Regions from separate parts of the Kitasatospora brasiliensis genome, predicted to be linked through region 2. Evidence: riboswitches for the same ligand, from Rfam matches in the RefSeq annotation. Region 2 holds a riboswitch; the other holds the start of a gene.
The links. Region 2 has a riboswitch for thiamine pyrophosphate ahead of QWJ13_RS09670 (purine-cytosine permease family protein). Riboswitches for the same ligand answer to the same signal wherever they lie in the genome.

Region 1 (11,107 bases), on a different contig from region 2:
GCACCCGCTGGAGGGCGGCGAGCAGCTCCACCGCGTCGTACGGGCGGGCGTCGGCGGCTCGGGCGCAGGCGCCGGCCACGATCGCGTCCAGCGCGGGGGCGACGGCGGGGGCGACCAGCGAGGGGGCCGGGACGTCCTCGTGCAGGTGCTTGTACATGACCTGGACGGGGTTGTCGCCGGTGTGCGGGCGGTGGCCGGTGAGCATCTCGTACAGCAGGATGCCGGCCGCGTAGACGTCCACCCGCTGGTCGGTGGGGGCGTCCGGGAGGATCTGCTCGGGAGCCAGGTAGGAGACGGTGCCCATGACCGTGCCGCCGGTGGCGGTGGTGGTCGAGGTGGGCGCGCCGTCGCCGGCGCCGAGCACCCGGACCAGGCCGAAGTCGGCGACCTTGACCAGGCCGCCCTCGGTGATCAGCACGTTCTCCGGCTTGACGTCGCGGTGCACCAGCCCGGCCCGGTGGGCGGCGCCGAGCGCGGCGAGCACCGGCTCCAGCACGTCCAGCGCGGCCCGGACGGACAGCGCGCCGCGGTCGCGCAGCAGGTCGCGCAGGGTGCGGCCGGGCACGTACTCCATGGCCAGGAAGACATGGCCGCCGTCGGCGCCCTGGTCGAAGACGTTGACCACGTTGGGGTGGGTGAGCTTGGCGACGGCCTTGGCCTCGCGGATGAAGCGGGCGGTGAAGCCCTCGTCGCCGGCCAGTGAGGGATGCATCACCTTGAGCGCGACCACCCGGTCCAGGCGGGTGTCGGTGCCCTTGTAGACGGTGGACATCCCGCCGGTCGCGATCCGCTGCTCGACCCGGTACCGGTTGTCGAGCAGGGAACCGATCAGGGGGTCGTGCAGTGCCATGTCCACCTGGGCGATTGTAGTGGCGAAGCGCCGGGCCGGGCCCGGAGGACACCGCCTCCGGGCCCGGCTGTGCCCGGCTTGTGACACGGGCCCGGGGTCAGAACGCGGGGTGCTCCCGGGTGTCCAGGTCGGCGCGGCCGGCCATCGCGGAGGAGGCCTCGGCGTGGAAGCGGCGCGGGATGCGGCCGGCCCGGTGGGCGAGGCGGCCCGCCTCGGCGGCGTGCCGCATCGCCTCGGCCATCAGCACCGGGTCCTGAGCGCGGGTCACCGCGGAGGCGAGCATCACCGCGGAGCAGCCCAGCTCCATCGCCAGCGCGACGTCGGAGGCGGTGCCGGCGCCCGCGTCCAGCACCACCGGGACGCCCGCGCTCTCCACGATCAGCTGGAAGTTGTGCGGGTTGCGGATGCCCAGGCCCGAACCGATCGGCGAGCCCAGCGGCATGATGGCCGCGCAGCCGACGTCCTCCAGCTTGCGCGCCAGCACCGGGTCGTCATTGGTGTACGGCAGCACGGTGAAGCCGTCGTCGACCAGGGTCTCGGCGGCGTCCAGCAGCTCGATCGGGTCCGGCAGCAGGGTGCGCTCGTCGGCGATCACCTCCAGCTTCACCCAGTCGGTGCCGAGCGCCTCGCGGGCCAGCCGGGCGGTCAGTACGGCCTCGCCGGCGGTGAAGCAGCCGGCCGTGTTGGGCAGCACGCGGATGCCGTTGCGGGTCAGCACGTCCAGGACGGAGCCCTGGGTGGAGGCGTCGACCCGGCGCATCGCGACCGTGGTCAGCTCGGTGCCGGAGGCGAGCAGGGCGCGCTCCAGGACCTCCAGGCTGGGGGCGCCGCCGGTGCCCATGATCAGCCGGGAGGAGAAGGTCGTCCCGGCGATGGTGAGGAGGTCGTCGGCCATGGTTCAGCCTCCCTGGACGGCGGTGAGGATCTCGATCCGGTCGCCGGCGCTCAGCGCCGTCCCGGACCATGAACTGCGCGGCACCACGGCCTCGTTGAGGGCGGCGGCGACACCGGTGGGGGCGGCGCTGACGGTGGCCACCAGCTCGGCGAGGGTGGTCGCGGCGGGCACCCGGCGGGGCTCGCCGTTGACGGTCAGGGTGATCTCGTTCAGGGCGATCTCGGTCATGCGGAGGCCTTCGTGCTGAGGCGGGCGGGGGAGAACCGGGTGGGGGTGAACGGCTGTGCCGGATCCGGGAGTTCGCCGGTGGTCAGGTACTCGGAGAGCAGGTCGGCGGTCACCGGGGTGAGCAGCACGCCGTTGCGGTAGTGGCCGGTGGCGGCGACCAGGCCGGGCAGTGAAGTCGGGCCCAGGAGCGGGGCGTTGTCCGGCGAGCCGGGGCGCAGGCCCGCCGCGGTCTCCACCAGCGGGAGTTCGGTGATGCCCGGGATCAACTCGTGGGCGTCACGCAGGAGTTCGTAAACCCCTCCGGCGGTGACGGTGGTGTCGTAGCCCTGCTCCTCGGTGGTCGCGCCGACCACCAGCTCGCCGTTCTCGCGCGGAACGACGTACAGGTGCCGGCCGCGGACGACCGCGCGGACGTTGCGGGACAGGAACGGCCGGTAGGCGTCCGGCACGCGCAGCCGCAGGATCTGGCCCTTCACCGGACGGATCGCGGGCAGCACGCCCTCCGGCAGTCCGGGCAGCCGGTGGCTGTGCGGGCCGGCGGCGAGGAGGACCTGCCCGGCGCTCACGGTCTCGCCGGTGCTAAGCCGGGCGCCGGTCGCCCGGCCGTCCTCGACCAGCAGCTCGACGGCCTCGGCGCGGTGGAGCAGGACGCCCGCGCGCTCGCAGGCGGCGGACAGGGCGACCAGCAGACGGCGCGGGTCGACCTGGTGGTCGTCGGCGACGTGCAGGCCGCCACGCACACCGGGGGCGAGCATCGGCTCCAGCTTGCGGGCCTCCCGGCCGGTCAGCCAGGTCGAGTCCAGGCCGAGGCGCCGGTGGAAGGCGTGCAGTTCGCGCAGCTCCGCGCGGTCGTCGGAGTCCTGGGCGACGGCGATCGTGCCGCAGCGGCGGTAACCGGTGTCCAGGCCGCCGCTCGCCTCGGTGAGCTCGGCGGCGAAGCCCTGGTACCGCTCGTTGGAGGCCATGCCGAGGCGCAGCAGCGGCTCCTCGCCGTACTGGAGCTCGGTGACCGGGGCGAGCATCCCGGCCGCGACCCCGGCGGCGCCGTGGCCGTGCTCGGGGTCGACCACGATCACGTTCCGCAGCCCGCGCCGGGCGGTGCGCCAGGCGACGGCGAGGCCGATGATGCCCCCGCCGATCACCAGGACGTCGGGGTGGCTGCCTGAGGGCAAGCGTGACAAGGCTGCTCTTCTCCCTTCGCCGGTATGACCCGGATCAGGTTCGGACGGTCGCGGGCCGTGTCAGCCCGCCTCTCAGCCCGGTTCGCCGGGCTCCCGTGTGGTGCTCCCACCTTAACGCCGGGCCCCGCCCCACCCGAAGGCCCGTCCAGGCCCCGGACCCGTCCTCGTCCGGCGCTCCCGGCCGGAGGCCGCCGGCGTAGGGGTGGACTGGGGAGCGACCGCCCGTGTGCCGCTGAGTACAGTGACGGGCGTGGCAGAGCTGAGCGTGACGGATCAGGTGGTCGTTGTCGGAGCCGGGCTGGCCGGGGCGCAGTGCGCCCTCAAGCTGCGGCAGGGCGGCTGGGAGGGGCGGATCGCACTGGTCGGCGAGGAGCCGCACGCGCCGTACGACCGCCCGCCGCTCTCCAAGGACGTGCTGCTCGGCAAGGCCGACTCCACCACCCTGGGCATCGACTACCAGCAGCTCGACATCGAGCTGCTCACCGGCCGCCGCGCCACCGGCCTCACCCCCGGCGTGCTGCACACCGACGCCGGTGACCTCCCCTACGGCTCGCTGGTGATCGCCACCGGCGCCGTCCCGCGCGCCCTGCCCGGCGCCGAGCGGGCGCACCTGCTGCACACCGTGGACGACGCCCTGGCGCTGCGCGCCCTGCTGCGCCCCGGGCTGCGGCTGGTGCTGGTCGGCGCGGGCTGGATCGGCGCCGAGGTGTCCACCGCGGCCCGCGAGGCCGGCTGCGAGGTGACGGTGGTCGAGGCCGGCCCGGCGCCGCTGCCCGGCGCGCTGCCGACGGAGCTCGGTTCGGCGATGGCCGCCTGGTACGCCGAGGCCGGGGTCGACCTGCGCTGCGGCGTCGGCGTGGCCGCCGTCGAGCCCGGCGCGGTGCTGCTGGCGGACGGCTCGCACCTGCCCGCCGACGAGGTGGTGGTGGGCATCGGAGCCCGCCCCGCGACCGGCTGGCTGGCCGGCACCGGTGTCGAGCTGGACGCGACCGGCGCGGTCGTCGTGGACGGGCGGCTGCGCACCTCCGTGCCCGGCGTCCTCGCGGTCGGCGACTGCGTCAGCTACCCCTCGGCCCGGGCCGGCGCCCGGCTGGCCGTCCAGCACTGGGACCACGCCCTGAAGTCCGGCGAGGCCGCGGCCGCCACCCTGCTGGGCGCGGACGCCCCGGCGTACGACCCGGTGCCGTACTTCTGGTCCGAGCAGTTCGGGCGGATGGTCCAGTACGCCGGCCGGCACGCCGAGGGCGACGAGCTGCTCTGGCGCGGCGGCCCGAAGGACGCCGCCTGGTCGGTGCTCTGGCTGCGCGACGGGGTGCCGAGCGCGCTGCTGACCGTGGACCGCCCGCGCGACCTGGCCCAGGGACGGAAGCTGATCGAGGCCGGCACCGTGCTGGACCCGGCCCGCGCGGCCGACCCTTCGGTGCCCCTGAAGGCGGCCGCGGCGTAGGGCCGTGTGCGCGGGGGGCCGTCGAGGTGGCAGTCTGGTGCCGTGAGTGAGATCAATGCCAAGACTGAAGCCCTGGTCCCCGAGTGGCTGTACCTGCCCGACATCTCCGAACGGTGGGGCGTGCTGGTCACCGAGGTCCGCAACATGGTCAAGAAGGGTGACCTGATCGCGGTTCGTCGCGGTCCCAACAAGTCCCTTCAGGTCCCGGCGGCGTTCATCGACGACGACGGCCCGGTCAAGCACCTGATCGGCCTGCTGACCGTGCTGCGGGACAGCGGCTTCTCCGACAACGAGATCATCGAGTGGATGTTCACCGAGGACGAGTCGCTGCCGGGCAGCCCGATCCAGGCGCTGTGGGAGAACCGGGCCACCGAGGTCAAGCGCCGCGCCCAGGCCATGGCGCTGTGATGACCGGCCCCCGCGCCGGGCTTGCCGACGCCCGGCTCTACCTGTGCACCGACGCCCGTCGTGAGCAGGGCGACCTCGCCGAGTTCCTGGACGCGGCGCTGGCGGGCGGGGTGGACATCGTCCAGCTGCGCGACAAGGGCCTGGAGGCCAAGCAGGAGCTGGCGGCCCTGGAGGTCTTCGCCGACGCCTGCCGCCGGCACGGCAAGCTGCTGGCCGTCAACGACCGCGCCGACGTCGCCCACGCGGCCCGGCCGGACGTGCTGCACCTGGGCCAGGACGACCTGCCGGTGCCGGCCGCCCGGGCGATCCTCGGCGAGGACGTGCTGATCGGCCGGTCCTGCCACGCCGAGTCCGAGGTGGACGCGGCGATCGCCGAGCCCGGCGTGGACTACTTCTGCACCGGCCCGGTCTGGCCGACCCCGACCAAGCCGGGCCGCCCGGCGCCGGGCCTCGGCCTGGTCTCGTACGCGGCGAAGCAGACCACCGACCGGCCGTGGTTCGCGATCGGCGGGATCGACCTCGGCAACCTGGACGAGGTGCTGGCCGCCGGTGCCCGCCGGATCGTCGTGGTGCGGGCCATCACCGCCGCGGAGGACCCGCGGGCGGCCGCCGCCGAGCTCGCCCGCCGGGTGCGCGCGGCGGCCTGACCGGCTGCCCCGGACCGCAGGCCGTCGCCGTCCGTCAGTACTTGCGGACGGTGGCGGCCTCGGCCAGCGCCAGCAGCACCGTCCGGGCCTGCTCGTCGGCCAGCGGCGCCGCCTCCAGCGCGGCCAGCGACTGGCGCATCAGCTCGTCGATCCGGCGTTCCACCAGCTCGGGAGCCCCGCTGCGGGCGACCAGCTCGCGCAGCCCGGCGACCTCCGGGCCGGCCAGGTCCGGCGCGCCGAGCCGCTCGTCCAGGTGTCGGGCGTCGGCGGCCGACAGGCCCCGCATCGCGTGGGCGATCAGCAGGGTGCGCTTGCCCTCGCGCAGGTCGTCCCCGGCCGGCTTGCCGGTGACGGCGGGGTCCCCGAAGACGCCGAGCAGGTCGTCGCGCAGCTGGAAGGCCTCGCCCAGCGGCAGCCCGAACGCCCCGTACGCCTCGACCAGCTCCGGCCCGGCGCCGGCCAGCAGCGCCCCGACCTGGAGCGGCCGCTCGATGGTGTACTTGGCCGACTTGTAGTGCAGCACGGTCTGCGCGCGGTCCAGCGCGCCCTCGTCGGTCGAGTCGCCGGCCACCGGCTCCAGCACGTCCAGGTACTGGCCGACCATGACCTCGGTGCGCATCAGGTCGAACACCGGCTTGGCGGCCAGCACGGCGGCCGGCTCCAGACCGGAGCGCAGGAACAGCTCGTCGCACCAGATCAGCAGCAGGTCGCCGAGCAGCACCGCGGCCGAGGTGCCGTACTGCTCGCGGTCGCCGCGCCAGCCGCTGTCGCGGTGCAGCGCCTCGAAGCGGCGGTGGACGGAGGGCAGGCCGCGGCGGGTGTCGCTGCGGTCCATCAGGTCGTCGTGCACCAGGGCGCTCGCCTGGAGCAGCTCCAGGGCGGCGGCCGCGTTGGCGATCGCCTCGCCGGTGGCGCCGCCGGCCGGGCCGCCGGCGCCGCGCCAGCCCCAGTAGCAGAAGGCCGGGCGCAGCCGCTTGCCGCCGTCCAGCAGGAAGTCGCGCAGCGCGTCGGCGGCGGGGACCAGCTGGGGCGAGATCTTGCCGAGCAGCACGGACTGCTCGTCCATGAACGAGGCGAGCGCGGCGTTGACGCGGGTGCGGACGTCCTCCGCGTCCATGGGGTTGGTCGCGCTGGGGTCGGCCGGCCGGGTGCTGGGCGAGGTCACGATGGGGCTCCGCGGGTTCTCTGGGGTGCGGCAAGCCTAGCGGGGCGGCCGGGAACGGATGTGCGAGCGGCCCTGCCGGAGTGGCGGCGGGGGAGACCTCCGGGGGGCATCCTGGAGTCATTCAGGGCGAACCGGAACGCCGTCCACCCGTTGTCTCAATAATTGGAATCGACTCTCCGACCCCTCCGAACCCCCGATAGCCTTCCATCATGGCACTCGGAATCGCTTCGACGAGAACGGATCGCGCACTGACGGTGCGCGAACTCCTGGCTGCCGGCAAGCGCTCCTTCTCCTTCGAGTTCATGCCGCCGCGCACCGAGGTCGGCGAGCAGAAGCTCTGGGACGCCATCCGCCGGCTCGAACCGCTCGACCCCAACTTCGTCTGCATGACGTACGGCGCGGGGGGCTCCTCTCGCGAGCGCACCGTCAACATGGTCGGCCGGATCGCCACCGAGACCACGCTGACCCCGGTCGCCCACCTCACCGCGGTGGACCACTCGGTCGCGGAGCTGCGCAACATCATCGGCCAGTACGCCGACCAGGGCGTGCGCAACGTCCTCGCGGTCCGCGGCGACCCGCCCGGCGACCCGATGGGTGAATGGGTCAAGCACCCGGACGGCGTCACCTACGCGTACGAGCTGGTGGAGCTGATCAAGGGCATCGGCGACTTCTGCGTCGGCGTCGCGGCCTCGCCGAACATGCACCCGCGCTCGACCGACTGGGACGAGGACATCCGGCACTTCGTGGCGAAGATCCGCTCCGGGGCCGACTACGCGATCACCCAGATGTTCTTCGAGGTGGACGACTACCTGCGGCTGCGCGACCGGGTGACGGCCGCCGGCTGCGAGACGCCGATCATCCCGGAGATCATGCCGGTCACCAACGCCAAGCAGCTGGAGCGCTTCCCGCAGCTCAGCGGATCGGCCTTCCCCGTCGACCTGGAGGCCCGGCTGCGGGCGGCCATCGACGACCCGGCGGCGCTGCGGGCCATCGGCATGGAGCACGCCACGGCGATGGCCGAACGGCTGCTCGCCGAGGGCGCGCCCGGTCTGCACTTCATCACGCTGAACCACTCGACGGCGACGCTGGAGATCTACCAGAACCTGGGGCTGCACCGGCGCTGACGCCGGCCGTTCACGAGCCCGTCACCGTGGCGACGGTGGCGGGCTCGGTCGTGTGCGGCCGGCGGTCGGGGCCGCGTTCGGGGTGGCGGGAACGCGATGCGGTACCCCGGCCGTTGAACCGGTACAGTCGCCGCACACGCGCGGTGGACACGCGCGGGCACGCGACTGGAGGTAGCGGGCGGATGGGCATCGGATACCTGCTGCTGTGCGCCGCGTTGGCGGTGGTGGCGCTCTGGCTGCTCGCGGAGGTGCTGTTCCAGAACCGGGCGCCGTTGCACTGGCGGATCCTGGCCCTGGCGGGCTTCCTCGGGGTGGCCGCCGGGATGAGCATCGGATCGGTCGTGGTGATCGGGGCCGGCGCCGCGCTGTTCGCGGTCGGCCAGACCTTCGTCACCCTCTCGGTCAAGCGCGGCTACCAGGCCGGCTGGTCCCTGCGCAAGCCCGACGGCAGCCTGCCCGGCCCGCTCGCCAAGGTGCCGCTGCTCGGCGCCCTCACCGGCGGCGCCGCCGCGGTCGCGGCCGTCGCCGCCGCCGAGGAGCGGGTCGGCGAGGTCAGCGCCGTCGAGGAGACCCCGGCCCCGGCCCCCGCCGCGGTGCCGGTGCCGATGCCCGACGCGGTGCCGGAGGTCGAGCAGACCGCCGCCTTCGAGATGCACGAGCTCGCCCAGGACGGCGTCTACGCCCCCGGGTACTACGAGCAGCAGCCGCAGCAGCAGCCCCAGGACCCGTACGCCGCCGCCTACCAGGCCGGCTACGACCAGCAGCAGTGGCAGACCGAGCAGCAGCCCGCCTTCTCCTACGACCAGCAGCCCTACGACGGCTACCCCCAGCACCAGCAGCAGGACCCGTACGGCGGCTACCAGCAGCAGCCCCAGGACCCGTACGCGGGCTACCAGCAGCCCCAGCACCAGCAGCCCCAGCAGCCCTGGGACCCGAACGCCCAACAGCAGCAGCACTGGCAGCCGCAGCCCGACCAGCCGGACCCCCAGGTCCAGGGCATCCCGCAGCAGCCGATGTACGACCAGAACTACGGCTACCAGCAGCAGAACACCTGGCACCAGGGCTGACGACGGATCCTAGGCCGGGCCGATCAGCCCGGCGGTGATGCAGGCCGACATGCCGACGCGGGCGAGGCCGCCGCCGGGGTGGGCGTTGCCACCGACCAGGTAGAGGCCGGGGACGGCGGACTCGTTGGCCGCGTGCAGCCACTGGCCCGAGGAGCCGGCCAGGGCCGGGCGGGGGACGGATCCGAACACCGCGCCGGTCTCCCGGCGGGTGTCCTCCGGGGTGCGCACGACCCGCCAGAGCACCCGGTCGCGCAGGCCCAGACCAGCCGCGTCGACGTGGGCGAGCAACTGGTCGGCGTAGCGGTCGGCGAACCCGGGGGCGGTCCAGTCGACGTCCTCCTCCTGGGCCGGGACGGTCGCCGTCAGCACCACGCTCTCGTGCGCGTCGTCGGGGCGCAGCGTCGGGTCGTCCGGGCGCAGCACCTGCACGGTGGGGCGCTCGCAGGGCGGTTCGGAGAGGGTGAGGGCGTTCGCCTCGGCGGCCGGGTCGGCCGCGTGCACCACCGTCCGGTGCACCGTGCCCTCGGGCCGGGGCCCGCGCAGCGCGAGCAGCACGCTGAACCGGCCGGGCACCTCGAACGGCTCCCACTGGTCGGCCGGCAGCCCCGGCCACTCGGCGATGCCACGGCCGAACAGCACGTCGGTGTCGATCGCGGAGACCACCAGGTCCGCGTCGATCCGGCCGTCCGCCGTCTCGACCCCGGCCGCCCGGCCGTTCGCCACGACCACCCGGGTGACGGGCGTCTCGAAGCGGAACTCGACCTTGCGCAGCTCGCAGCGCCGGTACACCGCGTCGGCGAGGGCGCGCATGCCGCCCCGGACGTACCAGACGCCGAAGGACTGCTCCATGTACGGCAGCACGGTGGCCCCGGCGGGCGCCAGGCTCGGCGAGATGCCGTGCCGCAGCGCGGGCTCGCCCAGCAGGGCGGTCAGGCCGGGGTGGCCGCCGAGCTGCGACCGGGCCACGTCGCCCAGGCTCCACGGGCGGGGGCGGCGCAGCCGGGCCAGTCCGGTGCGCGGCGGCACGGGGTACGGATCGGCCGTCAGGGCCTCCCGCTCCGCGGGGGAGAGGGCGGTGAAGTCGACCGGGCGCGGCTCCTCCAGCAGCGGGCGGCGGGTGGCCTCCCAGACCGTCCGGCCGTGGTTCATCACCTCGCTCCAGCGGGCGCCGGCTCCGGCGCCGAAGGCGGCGTCCAGGGCCTGGCTGACGCCGCCGCGCGAGGCGTTGGGCAGGGTGACGGCGGTGCCGTCGGGGAACAGGTGCCGGCTCTCCGGGTCGACCGGGGCCAGCTCGACCAGCTGCTCCAGCGGCTCCTTGCCGGTCTTCAGCGCGAGGTCGCGGTAGACGGCCGGGAGGGTGAGCAGGCCGGGCCCGGTGTCGAAGGCGAAGCCGTCGCGCTCGTACCGCCCGACCATGCCCCCGTACGTGCCGCTCGCCTCGCAGACCGTCACCCGGTGGCCGAGGGTCGCCAACCGGGAGGCCGCCGCGAGCCCGCTCATTCCTGCGCCGATGACGACGATCTTTGCCATGGCCCCGATCTTAGGGCGAGCCTTACACGCTCCCCGCCGCCGCCCGGGCGGCCTTGCGCTCACGGCGGCGGGCCCGGAAGGCGCGGATCCTGCTGACGGCCAGCCAGACCAGCAGCAGGCCGGCGACCAGGACCACGGCGGCGACCGTGGCGGCGAACCAGGGGTGGAAGATCGCCAGCGTGACCAGACCGGCCACCGAGAGGTCCTCGGTCATGCTGACCACGATGTTGCTGAACGGCTCGGGCGAGGTGTTGACGGCCATCCGCAGCGAGGACTTCACCAGATGGCTGACCAGCGCCGAGGTGCCGCCCATCGCGCCGGCCACGACCTCGTTGAGCGAGCCGGGGTCGTTGCTCGCGATCAGCACGCCGACGGTGGCACCGGCGATCGGCCGGATCACGGTGTGCGCGACGTCCCAGACGCTGTCCACGTACGGGATCTTGTCGGCCACCGCCTCCAGCGTGAACAGCACGGCGGCCGCGATCAGCACGTCTGTGCGCTCCAGTGCCTGCGGCACCGAGTCCGCGTCGGCGAACCTGCCCAGCAGGCCGAGCAGCAGCACCAC
Region 2 (11,107 bases):
GGCCGAGCATGTGGCCGGTGCCGTGCAGGGTCCAGCGGCGCTGGAGGCCGAGCTCCAGGACCTTCTCGACGTCGTACACCGAGGCGTCCAGCAGGCCCCAGGCGAGCAGCCGCTCGGCCAGGACGCGCTGCGAGGCCTCGTGGAAGTCGCGGAAGCGGGCGCCGGGCCGCACCGCGGCGATGCCCGCCTCCTGGGCGTCGTACACCGCGTCGTAGATCCGGCGCTGGAGCTCGGTGAACCGGCCGTCGATCGGCAGGCTGCGGGTGACGTCGGCGGTGTAGAGGGTGCTGGTCTCCACGCCGGCGTCCAGCAGCAGCAGCTCGCCGGGGCGGACGTCGCCGTCGTTGCGCACCCAGTGCAGGGTGGTGGCGTGCGGGCCGGCCGCGGCGATGGTGCTGTAGCCGACGTCGTTGCCCTCGACCCGGGCGCGGCGCCAGAAGGTGCCCTCGATCCAGCGCTCCGAGGTGGTGACGGCCTGGCCCAGCTCGCGGACCACGTCGGTGAAGCCCTTGACGGTGGCGTCGCAGGCGGCGCGCAGCTCGCCGATCTCCCACGCGTCCTTGACCAGCCGCAGGCCGCTCAGGAACTCCTTGAACTCGGCGTCCTTGCCGGCGTCCAGGGCGTCGGCCAGCGCGGTCTCCAGGCCGGCGTCGTAGCCGCGGACGAGCCGGGTCGGCACGGCGGGGTCGGCGGCCTTGGCGGCCAGCTCCTCGGCGGCCTTGCGCACGTCGCGGGCGGGCAGGCCGAGCAGCTGCTCCTGCTCGCTCAGGCTGTGCCGGCGGCCGACCCACAGCTCGCCGTAGCCGTCCAGCCAGAACTCGCCGTTCTCGCGGTCGGAGCGGGGCAGCAGGTAGAGCGTGAACTCGTGGCCGGTCGCGCCGGTCGGCTCGGCGACCAGCACCGCGTCCTCGGTCTGGTCACCGGTGAGGTGGACGTACTCGCTGGCGGCGCGGAAGGCGTAGTCGCAGTCGTTGGAGCGCACCCGCAGGTTGCCGGCCGGGACGACCAGGCGCTCGCCGGGGAAGGCGGCGGACAGCTTGGCGCGGCGCTCGGCCGCGTACGGGGCCTGGGCGACGGGGGCGAGGCCGTGCAGCTCGGTGTCGGCCCAGCCGGACTTCATCGATGCGGCCAGCTCGTCGGAGATCTCGCCGTAGAGACCGTTCTTGCGGCCCTTGAACTGCTCGGGCTCCTCGCCGCCCTCGGCCTCGGGGTTCTCGGCCACGGCGGGGGTACGGTCCTCGGTCACGTGCAACGCCTCCTTGGGGGGTGGTACTGCCGCCCGTCGGGGGGAGGTGTCGGATCGCGACACGCGCGGGCGGCCGTCCGTCCATGGTACGGACGCCCGGCCGCCCGCATGCTCCGGGCCCGAACCGTCACTCGAAGCGCGCCGCCAGCAGCATCAGGTCGTCGGTGGCCGCGGTGAGCGCCTCCGGTCCCGGGCAGACGGCCAGCAGGTGGGCGCAGAGCCGGTCCGGGTCGGTCCGCACGTCGCGCGGGGCGTCGGCGGCGGCCCGGCGCAGGTTGGCCTGCCCGGCGTGCAGGGTCGGGCCGCAGCGCCGGGCCAGCCCCTCGGTGTAGAGCAGCAGGGTGTCGCCGCGCTCGGCGGTGAACTCCACCCCGGGGGCCTCCCAGCAGGTCAGCATGCCGAGCGGGGCGGACAGCGAGGTCTCCACGAACTCGGCGCCGTGCCGGCCGACCAGGACCGGCGGGCAGTGCCCGGCACCGGCCAGGGTGATCCGGCGCTCCTCGGGCTCGACCCAGGCGTACAGGGCGGTGGCGGTGCGGGCCGGCTCGGTGGTCTTGAGCAGCAGCTCCAGGTCGCCCAGCACGGAGACCGGGTCCTCGCCCTCCAGCACCGCGTACGCCCGCAGCGCGGCCCGGACCCTGCCCATCGCGGCGGCCGCGCCGGGGGCGGAGCCGGGGCCCGCGCCGGGGCCGTCGCCGGAGACGGAGCCGACGGTGAGGCCGATGGTGCCGTCCGGCAGCGGGATGGCGTCGTACCAGTCGCTGCCGGAGGAGTGCTCCAGCCCGGCCGAGACGAGCCGGGCGGCCAGCCGCAGCCCGGCCGCCCGGGGGAGCCGGTCCGGCAGCAGGCCGCGGCGCAGCGCCTCGGTGGTGCGGGCGATCCGGTCCGCCTCCAGCTGCTTGGCCAGCAGCGGGGAGGCGATCTCGCAGTAGTGGCGGGCCAGGGCACGCTGGCACTCGGTCGGCTCGGCGGGCTCGTCGTAGAACCAGAGGGCGGCGGCGAGCGGGCCGTCCTCGTCGGTGGCGAGCGGCAGGCCGAAGGCGCCGCCGAGGCCGAGGTGGACGGCGAGCTCGCCCAGTCGGGGGCCGATGGCCGGGTCCTCGGCGAGATCGCGGGAGTGCAGCTGGGCGGGTCGGTCCTGGTCGCGCAGCAGCCGGGCCAGCAGGCTCTGCTCGGCCGGGACGGTCTCCAGGGCGCCGAGGCTGGCGCGGTCGAGGCCGAAGCCGACCGGCTGTCCGGGCCCGCCGCCGGGCAGCCGGGTGACCAGCATGCCGCGCCGGGCGCCGAGCAGGGCGGCGCCGGAGGCGAGGACCGTGTCCAGGGTGGCGGCCAGACCGCGGGTCCGGGCTAGCTGCTCGGTGTGCTCGTGCAGGCTGGTGATATCGGACAGGCGTCCGGCCAAACGGTCCTGCACGGCAGCGGACGGCGCCGTGCGGTCGTCCGCCGGGCCGTCCGGGCCGTCGGGGCCGTCGGGGCCGTCGGTGGCGTCATCGGCGCCGGTCCGGTCCGGCGGATCGAGGACGGTGAGCCCGCCTGCGCAGCCAGGTCCGTCCGGCTCGGCGGTCGTCGTCGACGGGAGGGCCGTCGACGGGTGGGACTCGTTCATGCCGCCACTCCTGACGCGGTGCTACGTGCCATGCGAAACCCCCAGATAAGGCCAATGTGGAGCGAGCACGGCCGAAGGGCGTGTTTCGCCTCGATTCGCTACTACTCGTCATTGATCGACAGCAATGCCACCACTTCTACACAGGCCATTCGGGGCATGTCCAGATCCAGGACCGACGCGGTGGCCGGTTCCACAGCTCCCGCGACCCGGACGGGGGGCGCGCGGCGGTCGTGCGCGCGCCGGTCGGGCCGGGGGGAGGTGTCCGAGAGGCATGGAGCGGGCCGCGAACGGGCAGAACGGGGAGGACGGTCCGGGTGGCCGTCCGGATCGTATGTCCGTGCCGCCCGCGAGCCGCTCCGGCCGGAACTCTCTCACTCGTACGGTGGAACCAAGCGCGCTCGGGCAGCGTCCATCCGGTCGCGTACGGGATTCTCGTTCCAAGGGCTGTTCCAGTGCGCGGCCCTTTCATGTCGTGCTCCACACCTGCTTCACGTCGAAGCCGCGCCGTCCGTCCTGCCGCCGCCCCCGTTCGTCCGGGGCCGTGCCGCGGCGGGCCCGCGCGGAGGATCCCGACGGCGCCGGCGGGGCGGAGCGAACCGAGCGGTCAGGGAAAGGAACGAGCGCCATGCGTGAGAACCCGAAGGACCGGTCCCAGGTGCGTGCCGCCCGGCTGGCCGCGGCCCTGACGGCCGCCGTCGAACACCGCTGGCCCGTGGTGCCGGGCGCGGTGCTGCGCGACGGCCGCTGCTCCTGCGGCGACCTGGACTGCGCCGTCCCCGGTGCGCACCCGCACGACCCCTCGCTGCTGGCCGCCACCACGGACGCCCGGATGGTGCGCTGGTGGTGGGAGCGGCAGAGCCCGGACGCGGCGGTGCTGGTGGCCACCGGCTCCGCGGTGTCGGCGGTCAGCCTGCCCGCGGAGGCCGGCGCCCGGGCGCTGGTCTACCTGGGCGCGCTGCGGCTGCCGCTCGGCCCGGTGCTGGCGATGCCGGGCCGCTACGCGCTGCTGGTGGCGCCGTACTCGCTGGACATGCTCGGCGAGATGCTCGCTCAACTCCCTTGGGTGCCAGGCTCGTTGCGCTACCACGGGCCGGGCGGCTTCCTGCCGCTGCCGCCCGGCGGTACGGCCGGCCGGGTGCGCTGGGTGCTGGCGCCGCGGCCGGGAGCCGGCGGTGGGGTCTGGCTGCCGCAGGTCGGGCCGCTGCTGGGGGAGTTGGTGGAGGCGACGGTCCGGCTGGACAGCGGACGTTCGGCCTACTGAAGGCGGGCGCCCCGCCGGGTGTTCCGTCAGGGCACTGCGTCAAGTCGCCCCGGAAAGCAAAAGATCCGACCGCTGGCGACGGGGGATGCACCAGCGGCCGGACTCTTTAGACAGTAACAAGGATCCGCGTCCACGCCAATTTCCAAGACGCCCTGCACGCCCGGAAATTGCGCGTTCACCGCGACAGTGTGACGCGTATCACGCGGATCCCGAGCGCTTTAGTTCAGGGTGACCTGACGGTTCACCAGGTTCGCGCGGGCGCGCCGCTCCTCGGCGGTCAGCGGGGTCCCGTCGGCGAGCACGGAGGCGAGCCGCTGGGCGAACTCGGCGGCCGGCTTCTCGCAGTCGGCGGCGGTCATGGCGAGCGGGAGGTCCCACACCGGGACGGTCAGACCGTGCGCGCGGAACGAGCCGACCAGGCGGGTGTCCGCGCCGAGCGAGGCCTCGCCGGCCGCGTTCAGCCGGGCCAGCGCGTCCAGCAGCTGCTCCTCCGGCACGGTCATCACCCAGCGCAGGTGGTTCTTGTCCGGGGTGCCGCACCAGTACGCGGCGTCCACACTGGCGAGCTTCTCGGTCGGGATGGCCGAGGCGTTGGCGCGCTCCAGCGAGGCGGCGACCTCGCCCGTGGCGGACTCGGCGTCCTCCAGCCAGAACTCGAAGCCGGTGTGCACGGCGGGCGTGAACGCGGCGGTGGTGTCCAGCAGGTCCTGGAGGCGGCGCCCGCCCGGGACGGTCCGGCGGGCCGGCACCGGGCTGCCCGGCTCGGTGGCCAGGGCCAGCTCCAGGGCGTCCGCGAGGTCGCGGCTGAGGTCGCCGGAGGAGGACTGGGTCTGGAGACCGAGCAGGATCGAGCCGTCCTGGCGGCGCAGGGCCGGCCAGGCCAGCGGCAGCACGGTGGCCAGGGTCACCGACGGGACGTCACCGCTCGCGCCCTCGGCCACCCCGGCGGCCAGCGCCAGCGGCACCGTGGCGGCGGGCACCAGCTCGCGCAGCGCCACCCAGTCGGCCTCGCCCGGCAGGCCCTCGAACGGGCGGTGCACCAGCTCCTGCACCGCGTGCGCGGCCTCCCGGCCGTGACACGCCTTGTACCGACGGCCCGAGCCGCAGGGGCAGTCCTCGCGGGCCCCGACCACGGGGATCTCGCCCGTGACGGCGGTGGTGGACTGGCGCTGCGGCGCCTTCTTGGCGGCCTTCTTGCCCATGCTGCGGCTCTCCCGGGAACGGTGGTCCTGTGTCCCGGGAAGCCTAACGACACATTTCCCGAGCCCGGCTCACGCGCTACGGGCATCGCCTCCGGTGCGCCGGGCGTGCCGGGCCCGGGCGGGCAGCGCCGCCCAGACCGTGACCTCGCCGGGGGCGTCGCGCACGCCCCAGTCGCTGGCCAGCTGGTCGACGATGCTCAGGCCGCGGCCGCCGCGCGAGGTCAGCGACGGGCTCGCGGGCAGCGGCCGGGTGGCCGATCCGCCGTCGGTGACCTCCAGGGTGAGCACCCCGTCGGCGTGCATCTGCCAGCGGACCAGCACCCCGCCGTCCGGCTCGGCGGACTTCCGGTCGGCGGGCGCGGGGTGCGCCCCGGACGGGACACCGACCAGCACCTGCCCGAGCACCTCGGCCCGGGCGCTGCGGCCCAGGGCCGGCAGCGGGCCGAGCGGACGGGCGTAGCGACAGGCGTTGCTCAACAGTTCGGAAAGGATCAGAACGGCATCATCGATGACCGGTTCCGGTATCTGCCGGTCACCCAGATCTCGACGCAGTCGGCGCCGCGCGACCCCGACACTCGCTGGGCCGTGCGGCACTGCCATGGTCGATGAAGTCGGCACTTCACGCGCCACCATCAACGCCACCCCCGGACCTCCTTCAGCGTTTGCCGAGGGAGAGATGCCCCTTGGTAATGCGTCGGAAACGAGCACCGGACGATCCCACGGGCTCATTTCGAGTGCGGCAACCGACGGTCGACATCAGGTCATTCCGCGCTCACCCTCTGTCGCCCAGGTGAAAGAATTCCGGCAATATCGCGCAAGGAAGGTTTGACTGCCGACCAGAGTGATCAGATCAGGGATCACCGGCCGAGCTGGGCCAGCACCTCCGCGGGCCGGTTGGTGATGATCGCGGACACCCCGAGCTCCAGGCAGAGCTCGACGTCGGCCGGCTCGTCCACCGTCCACACGTGCACCTGGTGCCCCAGCTCGCGCAGCCGGGTCACCAGCCGCGGCCGGGCCCGCACCAGTTCGATGCCCGGGCCGGCGATCCGCGCCCCGCCCGGCAGCGGCGAGCCCTCGCGCAGCCGGCCGAGCAGCGGCAGCGGCCGCTCGAAGAGGAAGACCCTCCGGTACTCCGGCGCGGCGGCGGCCACCCGGTTCAGCGCGATCGAGGAGAAGCTCATGATCCGGGCGGTCGGGCGGTCGCCCTCCCGGGTCGCGCCGATCTTGAACCGCTCCAGGGTGCGCAGCAGCTCGGCCTCCACCCGGCCGCGGAAGCGCACCGGGTGCTTGGTCTCGATCGCCAGGTCCACCGGGCGGCCGCACTCCACCACCAGCTCCAGCAGGCGCTCCAGCCGCAGCACGCCGCGCAGCTCCGGGTCGGTGCTGGGGCGGCCGGTCTTCCAGGCGCCGAAGTCGTACGCCTCCAGCTCGGCGAGGGTCATCGCCGAGACGGTGCCCTGGCCGTTGGAGACCCGTCCGATCCGGCGGTCGTGCACGCAGACCAGCGCGCCGTCGGCGGTGACCCGGACATCGCACTCCAGCGCGTCGGCGCCCTCGTCGAGCGCGCGCCGGTAGGCCGCGAGGGTGTGCTCGGGCAGGGCGTGGGAGGAACCGCGGTGGGCGATCACCTGGACGGGCGGCGCGGTGCGCGCCGCCGCCGAGGACAGGTCTGGGCTGGTCACGGGCCCCACGATAGGCGGCGCAGGTGACGCGCGGACGAAGACGGCCCCAACCTGTGGGGCCGTCTTCGCTGTTCTCCGGTCGTCTCAGGCGCGAACGGCGCGGCGGCTGAGCGGGGTGAGCGCCCAGGTGACCAGGGCCGGCACCAGGAAGGCGAACAGCGAGGCGGAGGTCCACTCCTGCGGGGTGAAGTGCAGCGTCTCCTGGGCGGAGGTCCAGAAGTCCGTCCACCAGCCGGCCACCTGGGTCGGCGCGATGAACTGGTAGACCGCGAAGCCCAGCGCCCACGGCAGCAGCATCAGCCAGCGGGACGGCGCCTCGGCGGAGAGGTTCCAGCCGTGCCGTCCGGCGCCGAGGAAGTAGTCGACGGCGAGCACCGCCAGCAGCGGCACGAAGACCGAGCCGATCAGGCCGAGGAAGCCGTAGTAGGTGTCGGTGAACTCGTCGATCTGGAGCGCCAGCACGGTGGTCAGGGCGCCGATCGCGCCGGAGAGCACCCGGCGGTCCACCTTCGGCAGCAGGTTCTGCACCGACATCGCGGTCGAGTACACGTTGGCGAAGGACTGGTCCGTCTCGCGCAGCACCAGCACCAGCAGGAACAGCCAGCCGGCCCAGACCCCGAGGAAGGAGTCGAAGATCCGGTTCGGGTCGCCGTCCGACTGCAGCAGCGCCATCAGGCCGAGCACGTAGCACCAGACCTGGGCGAGCGTGTAGCCGGAGAAGCTGCCCCAGAACGCCGAGCGCGGGGTGCGGGAGTGCCGGGTGTAGTCGGCGGCCAGCGGGACGAAGGAGATCGACACCGCGATCATCGCGTCGGTGGCGCCGAGGAAGCCGTGCCAGTTGCCCGCGCCAGGGTCCGGCACGCCCTGGCGGCCCAGCTGGACGGTGAAGTACACCATCGCCACCGCGACCGCCCCGGCCACGAACCGGCGCAGCACCGCGATCGAGCCCAGCGGCCAGATGGTCAGCGCGGTGGTCAGCGCGCCCGCGAGCAGGACGAACAGCCAGCGCAGGCCGCTGGTGTGGGCGACGGTCTGGGCGCTCGCCGCGATGGTCAGCAGCTCGAACACGCCCCAGCCGACGCACTGCACGATGTTCAGCACCGTCGGCAGGTAGGACAGCCGGGTGCCGAACAGCCCGCGCAGGTTCGCCATCGCGGGGGCGCCGGTGCGGGCGCCGATCAGCGCGGCCACGCCGAGCATCGCGGTGCCGACCGCCGTGCCGATCGCGATCGCGGTCACCGCGGCGGCCAGCGACAGCTCGCTGCCGCGGGCGCCGAGCACGGTGGCGGCGGTGGAGAAGCCGATCAGGCTGACGCCCAGGTTCATCCAGAGCGCGAACTGGTCCCGGAAGCTCAGGGTGCGCGGCGGTTCGGTGTCCAGGACCAGGGGGGCCTCGACGTGCGCGGGGCGCTCCTGGAGGGCGGTCGCGGAGGTGGGGGCGTCCGAGGACGCGTTCGCGCCCGAAGAAGAGGATGGCGAAGCAGGCGGCATGGCCGATACTCCCTACGCCGGCATTACCCGGACAGGTTCCGGCGGTCAGCGCCCCCTCGAACGTCCGTCACTCCGGTGGCGTACGGTCGACATGCGCACTCTCAGCCTGGTGGGTCCAAGCTCCCGCGTTTCAGTTTGGAGCGACAGGCTAACCGGGACGGGGGCGAACGCCCAAGGCCGAGCCGTGCGCGGTCCGCATCGCGGGACGGCCGGCGGGGGAGGGAGCCTCGGCCGTCGTTCCCGGCGTCGGTACCGGTGTCGGTCGGCGTGGCCGTCGGGGCCGGCTAAGGATTCTTATGAGTTCTTCAGAGGGGTCCTTACGGCAATCGAATCGACAGTGCGAAAAACTATGGTCCTTGGTTCTGCCAGCTATGGAGGTCGTCCGTGAGCACCGAGCGCGAGGTTGGGCCCACCGGGCCGCAGGGGGAGCAGCCCGCCGGCCAGGGAGCGGCTGAGGCCGCTTCCGACGGCCCCGCTCAGGGCGGGCACAAGCCGACCATGGCCTTCCGGCGGGTGCCCGAGCCGGACGCCGGTACACCGGTCGAGGCCGCTGCCGTCCAGAGCGCTCCGGCGGAGGGTGCTGCTGCGGCGGAGGGCGGGCACCGGCCCACCGTCGCCTTCGGCAAGGTGCCCGCACCGGAGGCGCCCGCCGCCCCCGTCCCGCCCGTCCCGCCCGTCGCGCCCGCGGCGCCTGCCGCGCCCGTCGCCCAGGAGCCGGCCGTCGACCCGGCCACCGGCTACATCGACGCGCCGCCGCCGGTCCTGCCGCCCGCCCCGCCGACCCCGGTGGCCCCGGCCGCCGCCCCGGTCCTGCCGCCGCCCGGCAACCCGTACGCCACCCCGACCCACGGCGTCCCGGCTGCCGGCGCCCACGAGGGGTACGGCGCCGCACCCGCCGCGCACGGCCACCACCCCTTCGGAGCCGGTCAGCCGCTCGGCGGCTGGGGCCCCACCCAGGACGCCGGCGCGGGCTACCCCGGCGGCCCGGCGGGCCCGCTCGGCTACCCGGCCGACCACGCCGGCGGCCCCGGCGGGCCGGGCAAGAAGCGCGGCGGCCTGGTCGCCATGCTCGCGGCCGTCGCCCTGGTCGCCGGTCTGGCCGGCGGCGCGCTCGGCGTGACCGTCGCGAACCGCGGCGACAGCATCACCTCCGCGAACGACCACCGCAGCACCACCATCCAGGCCAGCGACCACCAGAAGAACGAGCCCGCCCCCGGCTCGATCGCCGCCATCGCGCAGAAGGCGCTGCCCAGCGTCGTCACCATCAAGGCGCAGGGCAACGGCGAGTCGGGCACCGGCACCGGCTTCGTCTTCGACACCGAGGGCCACATCCTCACCAACAACCACGTGGTCGCGCCGACCCTCAACGGCGGCAAGCTGACCGTCAAGTTCGCCGACGGCAGCTCCTACAACGCCTCGGTGCTGGGCCACGCCGAGGGCTACGACGTCGCCGTGGTCAAGATCGACAACCCGCCGAAGGGCAAGCTGGCCCCGCTGCCGCTGGCCGACTCCGACAAGGTCAACGTCGGCGACGCCACCGTCGCGATCGGTGCGCCGTACGGCCTGGAGTCCACCGTCACCAGCGGCATCATCAGCGCCAAGGACCGCCCGGTGGCCTCCGGCGACGAGACCGGCGCGCAGGCCTCGTACATGAACGCCCTCCAGACCGACGCCTCGATCAACCCCGGCAACTCCGGCGGCCCGCTGCTCGACTCCGGCGGCGCGGTGATCGGCATCAACTCGGCGATCCAGTCCAACGCCTCCGCCAACGGCCGGGCCGGCAGCATCGGCCTGGGCTTCGCCATCCCGATCAACCAGGCCAAGTGGGTCGCGGACACCCTGATCAAGACCGGCAAGCCGGTCTACGCCAAGCTCGACGTGCTGCGCAACGACGACTACAAGGGCGACGGCGCGCAGATCCAGACCAAGGACATCCAGGGCCAGCCGGCCGTCACCCCCGGCGGCGCGGCCGACAAGGCCGGCCTCAAGCCGGGCGACGTCATCACCAAGCTCGGCGGCGCCCCGATCGAGAACGGCCCCGCGCTGGTCAGCCGGATCTGGACGCACAAGCCCAACGAGACCGTCGACGTCGAGTACACCCGCAACGGTCAGACCTTCACCACCAAGGTCACCCTGGCCGAGCGCGTCGGCGACCAGCAGTGACGCCCGGCCCCGCCGAAACGTGTGCGCCGAACCCCGCCGGACCCGTTAGGCTGACCTCCGCCTGGAGAGCTGCCCGAGCGGCCTAAGGGAACAGTCTTGAAAACTGTCGTGCGGTGACCCCGTACCGTGGGTTCGAATCCCACGCTCTCCGCCGGTAGGAGAACCACCTGCTCAGGGCGGGTGCCGACATCGTTCGGCACCCGCCCTCGGTGTTTCCTCCCGGGGGCGGCGGGCCGGGGGCTGACCCTGACACGGTGGCAGGGGGCGGAGTGGTCCCACCATGGTGAACATCGGAGACTTCGCCGGCCACGGCCGGGTGCCGGTGCGGATGCTGCGCCACTACGACGCGATCGGACTGCTGCGGCTGCGGCGGGCCCGACTCGCCGGGGCGATCGCGGCCGACGAGCTGCGGCTGGCCCGGGTGGAGGCGAGGCTCCGGACGATCGAGAGCGAGGG

Region 1: another riboswitch for thiamine pyrophosphate. It lies ahead of thiO (glycine oxidase ThiO); the one in region 2 lies ahead of QWJ13_RS09670 (purine-cytosine permease family protein).

The regions. Positions count from the first base shown of each region.
Region 1 covers NZ_JAUOOW010000001.1:1,127,789-1,138,895, reverse strand. The annotation lists gene pknB (Stk1 family PASTA domain-containing Ser/Thr kinase) at 1-850, opposite strand, end outside; gene QWJ13_RS05170 (thiazole synthase) at 948-1,745, opposite strand; gene thiS (sulfur carrier protein ThiS) at 1,749-1,973, opposite strand; gene thiO (glycine oxidase ThiO) at 1,970-3,145, opposite strand; TPP riboswitch at 3,149-3,261, opposite strand; gene QWJ13_RS05155 (NAD(P)/FAD-dependent oxidoreductase) at 3,396-4,601, shown strand; gene QWJ13_RS05150 (Rv2175c family DNA-binding protein) at 4,644-5,009, shown strand; gene thiE (thiamine phosphate synthase) at 5,009-5,656, shown strand; gene QWJ13_RS05140 (polyprenyl synthetase family protein) at 5,691-6,821, opposite strand; gene metF (methylenetetrahydrofolate reductase [NAD(P)H]) at 7,031-7,945, shown strand; gene QWJ13_RS05130 (hypothetical protein) at 8,128-9,012, shown strand; gene QWJ13_RS05125 (phytoene desaturase family protein) at 9,022-10,542, opposite strand; gene QWJ13_RS05120 (DUF4126 domain-containing protein) at 10,565-11,107, opposite strand, start outside.
Region 2 covers NZ_JAUOOW010000002.1:391,269-402,375, forward strand. The annotation lists gene QWJ13_RS09640 (aminopeptidase P family protein) at 1-1,246, opposite strand, end outside; gene QWJ13_RS09645 (PP2C family protein-serine/threonine phosphatase) at 1,374-2,852, opposite strand; gene QWJ13_RS09650 (bifunctional DNA primase/polymerase) at 3,478-4,113, shown strand; gene QWJ13_RS09655 (DUF5926 family protein) at 4,332-5,315, opposite strand; gene QWJ13_RS34285 (ATP-binding protein) at 5,385-5,792, opposite strand; gene QWJ13_RS09665 (glycerophosphodiester phosphodiesterase) at 6,173-6,997, opposite strand; gene QWJ13_RS09670 (purine-cytosine permease family protein) at 7,082-8,488, opposite strand; TPP riboswitch at 8,481-8,625, opposite strand; gene QWJ13_RS09675 (S1C family serine protease) at 8,987-10,651, shown strand; tRNA gene QWJ13_RS09680 (tRNA-Ser) at 10,715-10,802, shown strand; gene QWJ13_RS34340 (hypothetical protein) at 10,932-11,107, shown strand, end outside.